Regions from separate parts of the Kitasatospora sp. NPDC001539 genome, predicted to be linked through region 1. Evidence: riboswitches for the same ligand, from Rfam matches in the RefSeq annotation. Region 1 holds a riboswitch; each other region holds the start of a gene.
What was found. Region 1 has a riboswitch for cobalamin ahead of nicT (Nickel transporter NicT). Riboswitches for the same ligand answer to the same signal wherever they lie in the genome.

Region 1 (5,351 bases):
CGGTCAGGTCGAGCTTCTCGTGCAGCACCCCGACCAGCTCGATGGTGCCGATGATGAACGCCACGGCGATCGACAGTCCGGTGATGGTCAGGTTGTAGTACACCTTGCGCACCGGGTTGGAGAACGCCCACTGGTACGCGAAGTTCATGAACGTCCCGTCCAGGGTGTCGAACAGGCTCATCCCGGCCGCGAACAGCAGCGGCAGGCAGACGATCGCGTACCAGGGCAGCCCGGCCGCCGCGCCCGAGCCGGCCATCACCATCAGGGTCACCTCGGTGGCGGTGTCGAAGCCCAGCCCCAGCACCATGCCCACCGGGAACATCTGCCCCGGCCGGGTGATGGAGCGGGTCGCGCGGTTCAGCACCCGGGCCATGAAGCCGCGCGAGTTGAGGTGCTCCTCGAGTTCCGCCTCGTCGTACCGGCCGGCCCGCATCGAGCGGAACACCTTGAGGATGCCGACCAGCGCCGCCAGGTTGAGCGCGCCGATCAGGTAGAGGAAGGCGCCGGAGGCCGTCGTGCCGACCAGCCCGAGCCACTTGTGGGTGGCCGACTCGTCGTCCATCAGCGTGTTCGCCAGCTGGGCGCCGCCGGCCACCAGGGCGGCCATGAGGACCACCATCGAGGAGTGGCCGAGCGCGAACCAGAACCCGACCGAGACCGGCCGCTTGCCGTCCGCCATCAGCTTGCGGGTGGTGTTGTCGATCACCGCGATGTGGTCGGCGTCGAAGGCGTGCCGCATGCCGAGGGTGTACGCGGTGATGCCCAGGCCCACCCCGAAGACCTGGGTGCCGACCGCGTACTCGTGGGGCGCGACCAGGAAGACCAGCGTCCCGAAGGCCACCACGTGCATGGCCAGGATCACCGCCATCAACCCGGCCGTGCGGACGGTGTCCTCGCGCTTCCATCTGAACGTGGGCAGGACGGAGGGGGCCGCCTCGGTCGGGACGGCGGTTTCGGGCAGGGTCATCGTCGGATCACGCTCCAGCACCTCGTGGAATGACTTCGTGAGATGCCGTGGCCGGTCTCCTGGCTTACGGGGCTTCCGGACCCGCCTTCCCAGGCGCACGAGGCGCCCAGTGGCACATGGGTACGGACGACTGTCCCCCGATCACAGTGGCGAGGGCCGCTCCGGACTGGGACCCCTGAGGGTCCGTCACCGGTCTTCCCGAGCACCACGGCGGGCTACACCGTAGGGCTCGTGCTTCACCCTCGCAAGGTTGCGCACCTGTGCAGGTGTGCAGGATCACAGGTCACCGCCTGCGAGAATGTGGGCATGCATCTCGTACCGGCCGACCGCGCGGGCCACCGCACCATCGACGGGCACCGGGTCTGCGAGGCCATCGCCGCGATCGGCGACACCGCGCACGTCCGGTCCTGGGCCGAGCGGTTCTCCCTGCTCGCCGACCCGGGACGGCTCGCCCTGCTGCTCGCCCTGCACCGGGCCGGCCCGCTCGCCGTCAGCGACCTCGCGGTCGCCACCGGCATGCGCGACCCCGCCGTCTCCCAGGCCCTGCGGCTGCTCCGCACGGCCGGCGTGGTCACCGGGGACAAGGACGGACGTGTGGTGCGCTACCGGCTCGTCGACGAAGGCATGCGCCCCCTCCTCGACGAGTGCGCCGCCGCCGAGCACCACGAGCCGACCGCCGCCGCGGGCTGACCGGCCGGATCGGCCCGCCCGCGCGGCGCCTGACACGGTGTTCGCCGGCGCACGCGGATCCCTTTGCCGGACTCCCCCGGCCGGTCGACCCGGCCCACGGACTGGGCGCGACGCGGACCGGCCGCTCAGGCCACCTGGCAGGTCGGGCACCAGAAGAGGTTGCGGGCGGCGTGCTCCTCGGTCCGCACCTCCGTGCCGCACACCAGGCAGGGCATCGCGGCGCGGCGGTAGACGTAGACCTCGCCGCCGTGGTCGTCCACCCGCGGCGGTCGGCCCATGGCCTCGGGGGTGTGTTCGGGCCGGACGGTGTCGATGCGCCCGGCGGCGACGCCCTCGCGCATCAGGGCGACCAGGTCGGCCCAGATCGCGTCCCACTCGCCGCGGGTGAGGTCGCGGCCCGCCCGGTGCGGGTTGACGCGGTGGCGGAACAGCACCTCGGCGCGGTAGACGTTGCCCACCCCGGCCAGCACCTTCTGGTCCATCAGCAGCGCGGCGACGGTCGTACGGCTGCCCGATATCCGGCGCCAGGCGGCCTCCGGGTCGGCGTCGGCGCGCAGCGGGTCCGGACCGAGCCGGGCGGCCACGGCGGCCTTCTCGGCGCCGGTGACCAGCTTGCAGGTGTTGGGGCCGCGCAGGTCGGCGTAGCCGTCGTCGTTGGCCAGCCGCAGCCGGACCAGGCCGACCGGATCGGGCGCCGGGCCGGTGCCGAAGGTGAAGCCGCCGTAGAGGCCGAGGTGGACGTGCACCCAGGCACCCTCCTCGAAGCCGAGGAAGAGGTGCTTGCCGGTGGCCTCCGCGCCGGTGAGCAGCTGCCCGTCGAGCACCTTGGCCTCGTCGGCGAACCGGCCCTGCGGGCTGGAGACCCGCACGGGACGGCCACCGAAGGCCGTACGGCTCTGGACGGCGAGGCGGTGGATGATGTGGCCCTCCGGCACGGGCGTCAGCTCCCCCTGGTGTAGGACGTCAGGACGGGGTCCATCATCGCAGCCGCCACCGACAGGCCGGGCGGGCGCCGCTGGTCAGCGGACCGGCATGCCCATCAGCCGGGCCAGGATGACCCGGTCCAGCTCGGCGGCCGTACCGGCGACGTCCAGGTAGGAGTTGTCGATGATCGGCAGCCCGGAGTTGTACCAGCCGGCCATCCGCCCGTGGATGCGCGCCACCTCCTCGTCACCGAGCCGCCGGTTGCCGCTGCGGCGGGCGTTGCGGCGCAGCACCGAATCCAGGCTGGGCAGCAGGACGACCGGGATCATGCCGGGGCCGATGTGCCGCTTCCAGCCGCCGAGGCCGATCGCCGGGCGGTCCGGGAAGACGGCGTCGTCGATGATGCAGGAGATCCCGTTGGCCAGGTAGTTGCGGCAGGCGAAGCCGCAGGTGCGGCGGGCCAGCCGGTACTGGGCCTCGGAGGCGTTGTTCCAGCCGGACTGCGGGTTGGCGAAGCCGGACTGCACCCACTCGCGCACGTCGTCCAGGCTGATGTGCGCGGTCGGGGTGGCGCGGTGCTCGGCCCAGTACCGGGCGACGGTGGTCTTGCCCGCCCCGGCGGGGCCGATCAGCAGGACGGCGATCGGCCCGGCGGGCGCGTGCCGCTGCGGGGAGTGGGTCGGGAGCTGGACGGGCGTGCCGGCGGGCAGCACGAAGTGCCCGGTGCCGCCGGCCGGAACCGGCGCGCTCGGCGCGGGCGCGGGGCCAGGGCCGGGAGCGGCGGCCGGGACGGGCGCAGGCGCGACCGGAGCCGGTGCAGCGGGCGTGACCGGAGCCGGCGCAGGAGCCGGTGCAGCGGGCGCGACCGGAGCCGGGGCAGGAGCCGGCCCGGGCCCGGCCGACGGCCGGACCGTCGGAGGCGGCGGAGGAGGCGGCGGGACGGGCGCCCCCGACGGGGACACCCTCGTACCGCCCCCCGGTGGCACCGGCGGAGCGGCGGGACGCGGCGGGACCTGCCCACCTCCGGCGTACTGCGTCACGGCACCTCCCGACACCCTTTCAGCGGGGACACTACACGGCGGCCCGGCGGCGGGCACAGTCCGCCACCGGGCCGCCGGCCCGTCCCGCTCACCGCGCGGCGAGCTGCTCCGCCAAGGCGCGCAGCGCCAGCTCGTACGAGCCGATCCCGAACCCGGCGATGGTGCCGGAGGCGACCGCGGCGATCACGGAGTTGTGCCGGAAGGACTCCCGGGCGTACGGGTTGGAGATGTGCACCTCGATCAGCGGCGCGGTGCGCTGCGCGGCGGCGTCCCGCATCGCGTACGAGTAGTGGGTGAACGCGCCCGGATTGATCACCACGGGCACCTTCCCGTCGGCCGCCTCGTGCAGCCACTCCACCATCTGCTGCTCGGAGTTGGTCTCGTGCACCTCGACCTCGAAGCCGAACTCCTCGCCCAGCGCGGTGCAGCGCTCGACCAGCCCGGCGTACGAGGTGGCGCCGTAGACGTCCGGCTCCCGGCTGCCCAGCCGGCCCAGGTTGGGCCCGTTGAGCACCATCACCCTGGTCACGCCGAGACCTCCGCGTACGCGGCGACCAGCAGGGACGGGTCCGGGCCCTCCAGCACGGAGGTCTTGCCGAGGCCGTCCAGGACGATGAAGCGGATCAGGTCGCCGCGCGACTTCTTGTCGATCTTCATCGCGTCCAGCAGCTTCGGCCAGGCGTCCGCCCGGTAGCTCAGCGGCAGGCCGACCGAGGCCAGGACGGTGCGGTGCCGGTCGGCCGTCTCGTCGTCCAACCGCCCGGCCAGACGGCCGAGTTCGGCGGCGAAGACCATGCCGATGGAGATCGCCGCGCCGTGCCGCCACTTGTAGCGCTCGTTGCGCTCGATGGCGTGGCCGAGGGTGTGGCCGTAGTTGAGGATCTCCCGCCGACCGGCTTCCTTGAGGTCCCCGGAGACGACGTCGGCCTTGACCTGGATCGCCCGGCGGATCAGCTCGACGGTGTGCGGGCCGGCCGGAGTCCTGGCGCCCTCCGGGTCGGCCTCGATCAGGTCGAGGATGACCGGGTCGGCGATGAAGCCGCACTTGATGACCTCGGCGAGGCCGGAGACGTAGTCGTGCCTGGGCACGGTCTCCAGGGTGCCGAGGTCGGCCAGCACGCCCACCGGCGGGTGGAAGGCGCCGACCATGTTCTTGCCCTCGGCGATGTTGATGCCGGTCTTGCCGCCGACGGCCGCGTCGACCATGCCCAGCAGCGTGGTGGGCATCGAGATCCAGCGCACCCCGCGCAGCCAGGTCGCCGCGACGAACCCGGCCAGGTCGGTGGTGGCTCCGCCGCCGAGGCCGACGACGACGTCGCTGCGGGTGAAGCCGGTCTGCCCGAGCACCGACCAGCAGTACGCGGCCACCTCGGCGCTCTTCGCCTCCTCGGCGTTCGGCACCTGGAGCGCGATCGCCTCGTACCCCTCGCCGAGCAGGTCCTCGCGGATCGCGTCGGCGGTGGCGGACAGCGCCTCCGGGTGGATGATCGCGACCCGCTTGGCACGGGTGCCGATCAGCGGCGCCAGCTCACCGAGCAGCTGGTGCCCGATCAGCACGTCGTACGGGTCGTGGCCGGCGCTCCCGCCGACGTGGATCCTGACGGTGTTGTCAGTCATGGGGGGTCTTCAGCTCCAGTGCTTCCAGTACGGCGTCCGCGACCTGCGCGGGAGTGCGGCCGGCGGTGTCGACCACGGCGGTGGCCACCTCGAGGTAGAGGGGGCGGCGGGCC
Region 2 (5,351 bases), on a different contig from region 1:
GCGCGCGCTCCAGGTCGAGCGAGCCGACGATCCGGTCCTCGGCCACGCCGACCGGCAACTCGACGAGCTGGGCGGGCCGTTCACCGCTCGTGGCGGCGGAGTGCGGGCCGTCCGGGCACTGCGGGTCCGGCGCGGCCGGGTCGCAGGCGAAGCGGCAGCCGTCCACGGTGGCGATGGAGGGCAGCAGCCCGGCCAGCGCGCGCACCATGGTGGACTTCGCGGTGCCCTTCTCGCCGCGCACCAGCACCCCGCCCACGGCCGGGGAGACCGCGTTCAGCAGCAGCCCGAGCCGCAGGTCGGCCATGCCGACGATCGCGGTGAACGGATAGCGGACGTCGGTCATGCGTCACTCCCAGGTGCCCCGGGCGACAGGAACGGCAGCGATCCGGCCGCCGGCACCCCGCCCTCGATCAGCTTCCACAGCGCGTCGGTGTCCGCGTGCTCCTCGATCAGGTCGCCCAGCCGGTCCAGCCGGGCCTCGCGCGCCTCGGCGAAGCAGGTGTCCGGTGCCGGGACGAACGCCCGGCCCGCCAGGGCGGCCGTCTCGCGCAGGAGTTCGCGGCGGAAGCCGTCGTTCTCCAGCACGCCGTGCCAGGTGGTGCCCCAGACCGGGCCGACCCGGCAGCCGTCCAGGGCCTGCCCCCGGCCGTCGGAGACGAACGCCTCGCCGCCCTCGACGGCGACGACCCCGTGGTGGATCTCGTAGCCCTCGACGCGCTGTCCGAACGCCTCGCCGGCCGGCCGGGCGAGCACCTTCTCGGCGCCGAACCGCACGCGGGTCGGCAGCAGGCCGAGCCCCTCGACCAGCCCCGCCCGGGACTCCACCTCGTCGTCGATCGAGTGCGCCAGCATCTGGTAGCCGCCGCAGACCCCGAGGATCGGCAGTCCGGCCGCCGCCCGCGCCTTCAGGGCGGGCTCCAGGCCGCGGTCGCGCAGCCAGGCGAGGTCGGCCACGGTGGCCCGGGTCCCGGGCAGCACCACCAGGTCGGCGTCGGCCAGCTCCTCCGGTCTGGTCGCCCAGCGCACCAGCACGCCCGGCTCCTGCGCCAGCGCGTCCACGTCGGTGAAGTTCGACAGCCGGGGGAAGCGCACCACGGCGACCCGCAGCACGTCCGCCCCGAGCGGGCCGCGGCCGTCCACCCGGTCGACCACCGTCGACAGGTCGAGCGAGTCCTCGGCGTCCAGCCACAGCCCCGGCAGCATCGGCAGCGTGCCCAGCACCGGACGGCCGGTCAGCCCGTGCAGCATCTCCAGGCCGGGCGCGAGCAGCCGGGCGTCGCCGCGGAACTTGTTGACGAACCAGCCGGCGACGTGCCGCTGGTCCTCGGCCGACAGCAGTGCCAGCGTCCCGTACATCGCCGCGAACACCCCGCCGCGGTCGATGTCGCCGACCACCACCACGGGCAGTCCGGCGGCGGTCGCCAGGCCCATGTTGGCGATGTCCCGGTCGCGCAGGTTGATCTCGGCGGGCGAGCCGGCGCCCTCGCACACCACCACGTCGTGGCGGCGGCGCAGGTCCGCCAGGCACTCCAGGGCGCGTTCCAGCAGGACGGGCTTGCGCTCCCGGTAGTCCAGCGCGCCGACCTCGGCGACCGGCCTGCCGAGCAGCACCACCTGGCTGCGGCCGTCCGCGCCGGGCTTGAGCAGCACCGGGTTCATCGCCGCCTCCGGCTCCACCCGGGCGGCCTGCGCCTGCATCGCCTGGGCGCGGCCGATCTCGGCGCCGTCGGCGGTGACGAAGGAGTTCAGCGACATGTTCTGCGCCTTGAACGGCGCGACCCGCACGCCCTGGCGGGCCAGCCAGCGGCAGATGCCGGCCGTCACCACGCTCTTGCCCGCGTCCGAGGTCGTCCCGGCGACCAGCAGCGCGTTCGTCATGTCCCACTCCTCTTCCCCAGGAGCCGCAGCAGGACGTGCCCCGCGACCGTCGTACCCAGCGCCAGTGCGCCCACCCGCCGCGACAGCGTGCAGGCCCGCTCGATGTCGTCCACCGTCACCGGCCGCAACTCCGTGCCCAGCACCGGGCGGTGCTCCAACCGCTCGCCGTACCGCAGCGTCCCGCCCAGCCGTACGCCGACCGCTCCGGCGAAGGCCGACTCGGCCTGCCCCGCGTTCGGGCTCGGGTGCGCCGAACCGTCGCGCCGCCAGATCCGCCAGGCCGTGGCGGGCTCCGGGGCGGCGGCCACCGTCAGCAGGGCCGTCAGCCGGGCGCCCGGCCAGCCCGCGACGTCGTCCAGCCGGGCCGAGGCCCAGCCGAAGCGGGCGTGGCGGGGCGAGCGGTGGCCCACCATCGCGTCCAGGGTGTTCACCGCGCGGAAGGCCAGCAGGCCCGGCGTGCCCGCGAGGGCGCCCCAGGTCAGCGCGTTCACCACGGCGTCGGCGGTGTTCTCGGCCACCGACTCGACCACCGCCCGGGCGATCTGCTGCCCGTCCAGCGCGCTCGGGTCCCGCCCGCACAGGTGCGGCAGTCGCTCCCGGGCGGCCGCCAGGTCGCCCGCGGCGAGCGAACGGCCGACGGTCCGCGCCTCCCGGGTCAGCGAGGTGCCGCCGAGCACCGTCCAGGTGGCCGCCGCGGCCAGCGCCGCCCGGCCCAGCGGTCGGCGCCCGACCGTGCGGTCCAGGGCGAGCGCGCCGGCCGCGACCGCGCCCACGCACAGTGCCGTGTACGCCGTTCCGGCCGCGCGGTCGTCGCGCCACAGGCGCCGTTCCAGGCGGGTCGCGGCGCTGCCGAAGAGGGCGACCGGGTGGCCGCGGCGCGGGTCGGCGAAGCGCGAGTCGGCGGCGTAGCCCGCGACGGCGCCCAGCGCGAAGGCGGCGGCGCGGGTCAGCGGGCGCACGGCGGCGGGCAGCTCGGGGGCCGGCGGGGCGGGGCAGCCTGCATCGCGTGGGTGTCCTCACTCAGGGTCCGCGCCCTGGATCGACGTACCGGGGGCGAGAGTCTCCTGGCTTCCGGGTCGGACGCACTCCCGGGCCTTCCAGCGGCTCCTGACGGCCCGCCGTGGCACTTTCCGAGCGTGCTCCCCGGTGACAGTGGCGGGACCGCGCCGGACTCGCACCGGCTTCCTCTCCATGCCTCCGTTTGGCCCCAGGATCCCATCACGCGGCCGTTCCACGCGTCAACCGAGGTCACGGAGGGGTTGGTCACACGGAGGCGGGGCGGTCGGCCACACGGAGGCGGGGTGGTCGGCCACACGGAGGCGGGGCGCCGTCCTGTGCGATCGACCAGCGCGGCCGAGGGCTCGTCAGTCCCGGTTCGTGCGTTCGGGGGCTGGGGGCGCGCCGAGGGGCGCCCCTACGGTTCGGTGCCATGCGCCGCAGAAAGCCCCACGCCGCCGCCCCCCTTCCGGTGCCCTTCTCCCCCGAGGCCGCCCGCATCCACCGCGTCGGCCTCGGCCTGACCCCCGAACAGGTCGCCGAGGGCATGGCCGCCCACGGCGTACGGCTCCTGGCCGGTCACGTCCTCGCCTGGGAGCGCGGGGAGCTGCGCCCGGGCGAGGCCGAGTTCATCGCCCTCGCCCGGGCCCTGTGGTGTTCCGCGGCCGATCTGATGGACGGCCGCCCGACCCGGCTGCGGGACCACCGCATCGCCCGGGAGCTCCCCCCGGAGACGGTCGCCGAGCGCGTCGGCATGCTGCTGCCCACCTACCAGCAGGCCGAGCTGACCGGCCGGTGGGAGGGGGACGCGGAGCAGACCTACGCCCTCGCCGTGGTGCTGGGCCTGCGGCTGACCGAGCTGGTCGAGGCCACCGGCCGCGCCGAGGCGCTCGACCGCCTGCTGCGCCAGTGCGTCGCCGGCCGCTGGCAGCCGCACCTGCGCGCGCTCACCCGGCTCGTCCCCGTCGCCGAGCGAGAGCTCGCCGCCGTCCTGCTCGTGCTGGCGCAGGAGCACCACGTCCCCGCCCACTGGGGCATGCCCAGCGGGCCCCGCACCCCGGCGGTGCCCCTCACCCCCCGCTTCTGGGAACTCCTCGCGGCCCAGCCGACGGCCGTTCCGGTCTGATCGGACGTTGTTTTTCGGCCTTTCGTAGCCCGGACGGCCCAGTCCGGTGGCCGCGGGGTGCCGGGCCCCGGTGAACTGGTGCACGAACACCGACCGGTCCGCGAACAGAGCGGGGAACGATATGCGCTGGGGAACCGCAGCCGTGGTGGCGGCCGCCGCCGTGGGGGCCGGGGCCGCCGCCGTCCTGGTGATCGGCCGCCGGGCCTCCGAGCGGATGGTCAGTCCCGGGTCCGGGCCGGGCGCGGGGACGGCCCTGCAGGAGAGCGGCCCGCTCCTGGTGCAGAGCGTCGCCACCGGGCGGGTCACCTTCACCCGCCGCCCGGAGAGCCTGCGGCGCGGGCGCTGGGCGGTCGAGTGGGCGGACGGCGGGCACGCGGTGGTGGAGGAGATCCTCCACAGCGACCAGCGGGGCGTCACCCGGCGGCTGGTCCGGGCGGACCGGGGCACCCTGACGCCCGGCACCGAGGTCCGGTTCACCCCCCGGGTGCTGCTCGGCGACCCGGCCGAGGCGCTCGGTCTCCCGTTCACCGAGATCGGCGCCCGCGGCGAGCTGGGTACCTTCCCGGCCTGGTACCTCGAGGGCAAGCGCGGCACCTGGGTGATCCTCGTCCACGGCACGGAGGCCGACCGCCAGCAGACCCTGCCCGTGCTGCCGCTGCTCGAGCGCCTCGGCCTGCCCGTGCTGGCCGTCACCTACCGCGGGGACGCGGGCGCCCCCGCCTCCCCGGACGGCCTCAGCCACTTCGGCGCGACGGAGTGGCGCGACGTCGAGTCGGCGGTACGGCTGGCGCTCGACCGCGGGGCCGGCCGGGTGATCCTCTACGGCTGGTCGCTGGGTGCGACCATGGCGCTGCACACGGCGGCCCGTTCGGCCTGGGCCCGCACGATCAGCGGGCTGATCCTGGACTCGCCCGTCCTGGACCTGCCCGCCTCGGCCCGCCGGGAGGCCGCCAGGGCCGGTTTCAGGGGCGCCGCGGCCGAACTCGGCGCGCTCGCGGCCGAGGGCCGCACCGGCGTCGACCTCGCCGACTTCTCCCGCCTCGTCGAGGGCGCGGACCTGCACGTGCCGACCCTGGTACTGCACAGTCCGAGCGACCGGACCGCCCCCTTCGGCGCCGCCCAGCGCCTCGCCGCGGCCCGTCCGCAGCTGGTCAACCTCCAGACCTTCCCGGGCGGGGAGCACGCGGCGCTGTGGAACTCGGCCCCCGACCACTACACCGAACTGCTCCGGCGCTGGCTCACCCCGCTGCTCTGAGGCAGCCCGGGGGTCGGGGCCGGGATTCACCCAGCACCCGAGAGGCGAGCCCGCCTGGCCGGAAGTCCGTTCGATTCGCTCGGGTGCGCGGCGCCC
Region 3 (5,351 bases), on a different contig from region 1:
TCAGCACCGTGGTGACGACCACGCCGATCGCGAAGGTCGCGAGCTTCAGCCAGCCCTCGGTGGTCCCGGTGAACCACTCCCGCTGCGGCCGGTCCAGCAGCGCGCCGGTCAGGCTGCGCACCCGGTTGTAGCCCTCGACGAGCGCCACGCCTGCCGCCACCCCGAGTGCCCAACTGCGCCCGCGCAACAGCAGGATCCCCGCAACCAGGTACAGCAGACCGTAGTTGAGGCTCCCGGTCTCGGCGGCCACCGAGCTGCCGCCGTAGTAGAAGATGCCCTTGAGGTAGGCGGCGAAGCCGACCTGGCCGAAGCAGTTGTACGCCGCCCAACCGAGCAGCACCGCACCCCAACCGACCGCGAGACCACCGCCCCCGCGTATCGGACGTGTCTGTGCCATCCCCTACCCCCGCCCCTTCGGACCCTCACCCGACCGTGCACGCAGCCCTCGGTTTCGCCGCCACAGGATGCCACACGCCGCAAGGGACCCGGAATTCCGCCCGTTCGGCGGATCCCGGAGCGTCCCCGGGCGCCCCCGGCGGGATCCGGTGGATCTCAGCGGACGTGCAGCCCGCCCCAGTCGACGGTCCCCCCGAACGCACCCGAGCCGCCGGTGATCGCCAGCGGGCTGTGGTAGGTCGCGTTGACGTCCGCAGCCGCGTTGCGCGGCTGGTCCGGGGCCAGGTTGGCGGCGGTGAGCGACTGCCCCCAGACCGTCCAGATCGTCCAGGGCGTGCGCCGCAGGGTGTCCGGCTGGCGGGCGTTGACGGGGACGGCGAAGGACTCGGCCAGCATCCGCGGCTTGTCGTAGGCGGCGAGTCCGTCGTAGTAGCGCTTGGTCCACACCTCGCCGGTGCCGATCGGGTGCGCCGGGCTGCCGCTGTAGTCGTCGACCCCGACCACGTCGACGTACTGGGCGCCGGGGTAGTAGTCCCAGGGGTCCACGCCCGGGGCGCCGTCCCAGGACACCGGCGTCCAGACGAACAGCAGGTTGTGCAGCCCCCTGGTCTCCACCAGGTACTTGTAGGTGATCCTCCACAGGGCCTGGTAGTCGGCCGGCTTCTGGCCCGCCCACCAGAACCGGCGGGAGCAGTCCTGCACGTTCATCTCGTGGTAGGGGCGCAGCAGCACGGGCACGTCGTGGGCGGCCAGGTACTCCAGGTGGTCGGCCAGGTACGACAGGTCGGTGATCAGCGCCCGGTACTCGGCGGTGTCGTGCGCGGCGTCCACGACCCGGCCGAACCAGCCCGGGTCCTTCGCCGCCGGGGAGTTCGCGCAGAGCACCCGGTCGAAGGACTTGACGTCCGAGCCGGGGTAGGGCTCGTGGAAGGACATGCCGACGATCCCGGCGGGCGCGCCGCCGTTGTCGGGCAGTTCGGTGCTGCTGCCGTCGCAGTTCTGCTGGACGCCGGAGCTGTCGTAGGTGCCGTCGTCAGGGCGCGGGTGGCCGGACCAGACGGCGGCCATCAGGTCGACGGCGTCATCGGTGTACTGCCAGCCGGTCCGGCAGGTGGGCCAGCGGCCGGCGGAGTAGGAGCGCGGGTTGCCCACGCCCCAGGCGTTCTGGCCGTAGCCGGGGCCGAGGTCGGTCTCCAGGAAGCCCGGCAGCTTCCCGGTGATGTCGGCGGCCTTCTTGTAGTAGTAGCCGACCTGCTTGGTGCCGCGGTAGTCGCCGTACTCGGGGTTGTTGCGCTCGTTGTGCGCCTCGACGTGCTGGCCGATCACCGTCCCGCCGCTCTGCCCGGTACGGGCCTGGCGCTCCAGGTCGGTCAGGAACTGCTCGACGGCGCGGGCGTTCGGTGAGGCCTGCGGGTCCCGGGCGAGGAGGTCCCGGCCCACGTCGGGCGGCAGGGTGCGCCCGGGGGCACCGACCGACACCGGCACCCGCACCGGCTGGGTCCCGTCGACCCGGTCGTCACGGCCCAGCAGCGCGAAGGTGCCCGCGACGACCACGATCCCGGCCGCGGCCAGGACGGCGGACTTGCCGCGCAGGGCATTGGGCAGGGCCACGACCGCTCCTCCGGTTGCTCGCCGGTACCGACCCCCACGGACGCAACCGGAACACGCGTACGAATGACTCCGTGAGAGCCTGCCACAGTCCCCCGGTCCCGGCGAACGCTCCTGCCGCACCGGGGGTGCCGGCGCGTCAGCCGGTCGGGGTGGCCGCCGGCGTGCCCTGCGGCGTGCCCTGGGATCCGGGCGTCGCGGAGCCCGCCGCCTTGGCCCGCTGCAGCAGCTGGCCCTTCACGTGCTCGGCGAACCCGGAGGCCGCCGCGCTCGCGGTGGCGTCGGGGGCGTTGCCGCCCTTCGCCGAGCCCTCGACGGTGAAGTAGGCGTACCGGCCCAGGCTGCTGTGGGTGCCGGGGCAGCCGGCGTTGGCGCAGAACGCCGGGGCCCCGGGCGCGGGAAGGCCCTTGAGCTGGCCGGTGAAGTTCTTCATCGCGGTCTCGGCCTGGATCTTGTGGTCGAAGACCGCGGCGCCGACGGTCACCGCGCTGTCGCCGGAGACGTACGTCGCCCGGAGCACCTTCTGGCACCCCTGGTCGCCGAGGACCTTGCCCAGCCCGCCGGTGGTGGAGTTGCCGTCCCAGCAGGGCTGGTCCAGCGAGACCACGGTCCGGGTCCAGGTCGCGCCGTTGATCGTCACCTGCGTCGCGGAGAACAGCGCCCCCGCGTCCTGCGGCGCCGGATCGGTGGCGGCCTCCCAGATCGGCTTCGACGGGTCGTCAGCCTGCCCGCCCGGGGTGGCGCTCGACGGACCGGGGGTCGGGCGGCCGGAGGTGGGCGCCGGGGTCGGCCCGCCGCCGGCCTCCTTGGGGCCGTCCTTCTTGCCCAGCAGCACCGCGCCGCCCGCCACCAGGCCGCCCACCACGACGACCGCGGCCACGATGCCGATGACCTTCATCCGGCGCTTGCGCTTGGCGGCGGCCTCGTTGCGGTCCGCCAGCGCCTCCCAGTCCGGCTCGACGCGCTGCGGCGGCACCGGCTGCTGCTGCCACTGGGGGGCGGCGGCCATCGGCTGCACCGGCTGGGGCTGCGGCGGCATCGGCTGCGGGACGGGCTGGGCCTGCGGCACGGCCTGGGGCTGCGGCTGCGGCTGCGGCTGCGGCTGCGGCTGCGCGACCGGCTGCGGCACCGGCGGAACGGGCTGCGAGAGCGGCTGCGCGGACGGCACCACCGGCCCGTAGGAGGCCGGCGGCGGGCCGAAACCGCCGCTCGGCGGCGCCACCGGGCCCGTCCCCGGCGGCTGATGATTCGGTGCGCCCCCCGACCCGGCGGGGGGCGTTCCCTGCGGCCCCTGCCCAGGTACGCCAGTTCCGTCGCTCATGCGCCCAGATCGTAGGGCATCCCCCTGACCGCTGATCCCCCCGGTGACCGATCCGTATCGAAACCCGGACGGGCGCCGGGCGGAGCCGGCCCTGACGCCGGGTCGGCCGGGCCCGGGCGCGGTGCGATCGGCTCGGGCGCCGGGGCGGGCGAGGGCCGGGCGCCGGGGCGGGTGGAGACCGGGGACCGGGGGCGGATCAGGGGCGGGTGGAGACCGGGCGCCGGGGCGGATCAGGCCCGGCCGAACGCCCGGATCCGGGCCCCGGACGGCCACGAACGGCCACTCGCCCGGTACCGCCGGTCATCGCCCCGACACACCGCGCCGCACAACATCTGGTGCCGCATCACTGAGACACCACTACATGTATGCTCACTCCTGCTGTCGATGCAGGGGAACCCGGTGGGAATCCGGGACTGCCCCGCAGCGGTGTGCGGGCGGCTCCAGCAGCCGTGCCCGCGAGTCCGAGTACCTGCCGGCGGCGTGCGCCACGGCCCTCCCGCAGAGGCCGCGCCAGCACGAGCAGTACCCCTCCGGGCCTCGCGGGCGGGCCGGGGAGACACCGTCGCGCGACGCGCTCCGCGTTCGCGCCGTGCTCCCCTGCCCAGATCGGCCCGGTGCCACCCGATCACCGCCGCCGATCGCCGCCAGGAGAGAGCGCCTTGACCACCGCTGCCTCAGCCACCCTGCCCGCCCAGGGCTCCGGTACCGCCTTCACCGACCCGACGGTCTCCGACCCCGGCGGCGCGCTGCTGCGGCTGCTCACCGACCGCAGCGCCGACCTCACCGAGGTCGACCCCGGCCATGTCGCCGCCGCCGCGCTGCGCGGCCGCCACGCCGGCTCGGACTTCGCCGAGCTGCGCGGGCTGGCCGTGGACGCCGCCGCGTCGATGATCGCCGAGGACCCCCAGTACTCGAAGCTGGCCGCCCGCCTGCTCGCCCTGGAGATCGTGGACGAGGCGAACAGCCAGGGCGCGGTCTCCTTCTCCGCCTCGATCGCCGTCGGCCACGCCGAGGGCCTGATCGGCGACACCACCGCGGCCTTCGTCGCCAAGCACGCCGCCGCCCTGGACGCGCTGATCGACGCCCACGGCGACGACCGCTTCGAGTACTTCGGCCTGCGCACCGTGCAGTCCCGCTACCTGCTGCGCCACCCGATCACCCGCAAGGTCATCGAGACCCCGCAGCACTTCCTGCTCCGCGTCGCCTGCGGCCTGGCGGTCGGCGACTCCGAGCAGTCGGTGCGCGAGGTGGCCGAGCTGTACGGCCTGATGAGCCGCCTGGAGTACCTGACGTCCTCTCCGACGCTCTTCAACTCCGGCACCCGGCACCCGCAGATGTCGAGCTGCTACCTGCTCGACTCCCCGCTGGACAACCTGGACTCGATCTACAACCGCTACGCGCAGATCGCTCGGCTGTCCAAGCACGCCGGCGGCATCGGCCTGTCCTACTCGCGCATCCGTTCGCGCGGCAGCCTGATCCGCGGCACCAACGGCAAGTCCAACGGCATCGTCCCGTTCCTGCGCACCCTCGACTCCTCGGTCGCCGCGGTCAACCAGGGCGGCCGCCGCAAGGGCGCGGCCTGCGTCTACCTGGAGACCTGGCACGCCGACATCGAGGAGTTCCTGGAGCTGCGCGACAACACCGGTGAGGAGGCGCGCCGCACCCACAACCTCAACCTGGCGCACTGGATCCCGGACGAGTTCATGCGCCGGGTCAACGCCGACGAGGACTGGTCGCTGTTCTCCCCGGCCGACGTCCCCGAGCTGGTCGACCTGTGGGGCGCCGACTTCGACGAGGCGTACCGCAAGGCCGAGCAGGCCGGCAAGGCCGTGCGCACCATCCCGGCGCAGACCCTCTACGCCCGCATGATGCGCACCCTCGCCCAGACCGGCAACGGCTGGATGACCTTCAAGGACGCCTCCAACCGGGCCGCCAACCAGACCGCGCTGCCGGGCCGCACGGTGCACTCCTCCAACCTGTGCACCGAGATCCTGGAGGTCACGGACGACTCCGAGACCGCCGTCTG

Region 2: another riboswitch for cobalamin. It lies ahead of ABT247_RS04275 (cobalamin biosynthesis protein); the one in region 1 lies ahead of nicT (Nickel transporter NicT).
Region 3: another riboswitch for cobalamin. It lies ahead of ABT247_RS19975 (ribonucleoside-diphosphate reductase subunit alpha); the one in region 1 lies ahead of nicT (Nickel transporter NicT).

The regions. Positions count from the first base shown of each region.
Region 1 covers NZ_JBEPAK010000006.1:22,155-27,505, forward strand. Annotated here, with positions in the region: gene nicT (Nickel transporter NicT) at 1-967, opposite strand, end outside; cobalamin riboswitch at 1,000-1,192, opposite strand; gene ABT247_RS02665 (ArsR/SmtB family transcription factor) at 1,274-1,657, shown strand; gene ABT247_RS02670 (Fpg/Nei family DNA glycosylase) at 1,783-2,592, opposite strand; gene ABT247_RS02675 (AAA family ATPase) at 2,677-3,567, opposite strand; gene aroQ (type II 3-dehydroquinate dehydratase) at 3,710-4,138, opposite strand; gene aroB (3-dehydroquinate synthase) at 4,147-5,238, opposite strand; gene ABT247_RS02690 (shikimate kinase) at 5,231-5,351, opposite strand, start outside.
Region 2 covers NZ_JBEPAK010000011.1:17,434-22,784, forward strand. Annotated here, with positions in the region: gene ABT247_RS04265 (putative cobaltochelatase) at 1-343, opposite strand, end outside; gene ABT247_RS04270 (cobyric acid synthase) at 340-1,878, opposite strand; gene ABT247_RS04275 (cobalamin biosynthesis protein) at 1,875-2,837, opposite strand; cobalamin riboswitch at 2,937-3,065, opposite strand; gene ABT247_RS04280 (helix-turn-helix domain-containing protein) at 3,308-4,000, shown strand; gene ABT247_RS04285 (alpha/beta hydrolase family protein) at 4,122-5,255, shown strand.
Region 3 covers NZ_JBEPAK010000124.1:13,112-18,462, forward strand. Annotated here, with positions in the region: gene ABT247_RS19960 (hypothetical protein) at 1-397, opposite strand, end outside; gene ABT247_RS19965 (glycoside hydrolase family 26 protein) at 553-2,007, opposite strand; gene ABT247_RS19970 (hypothetical protein) at 2,144-3,226, opposite strand; cobalamin riboswitch at 3,685-3,816, shown strand; gene ABT247_RS19975 (ribonucleoside-diphosphate reductase subunit alpha) at 4,009-5,351, shown strand, end outside.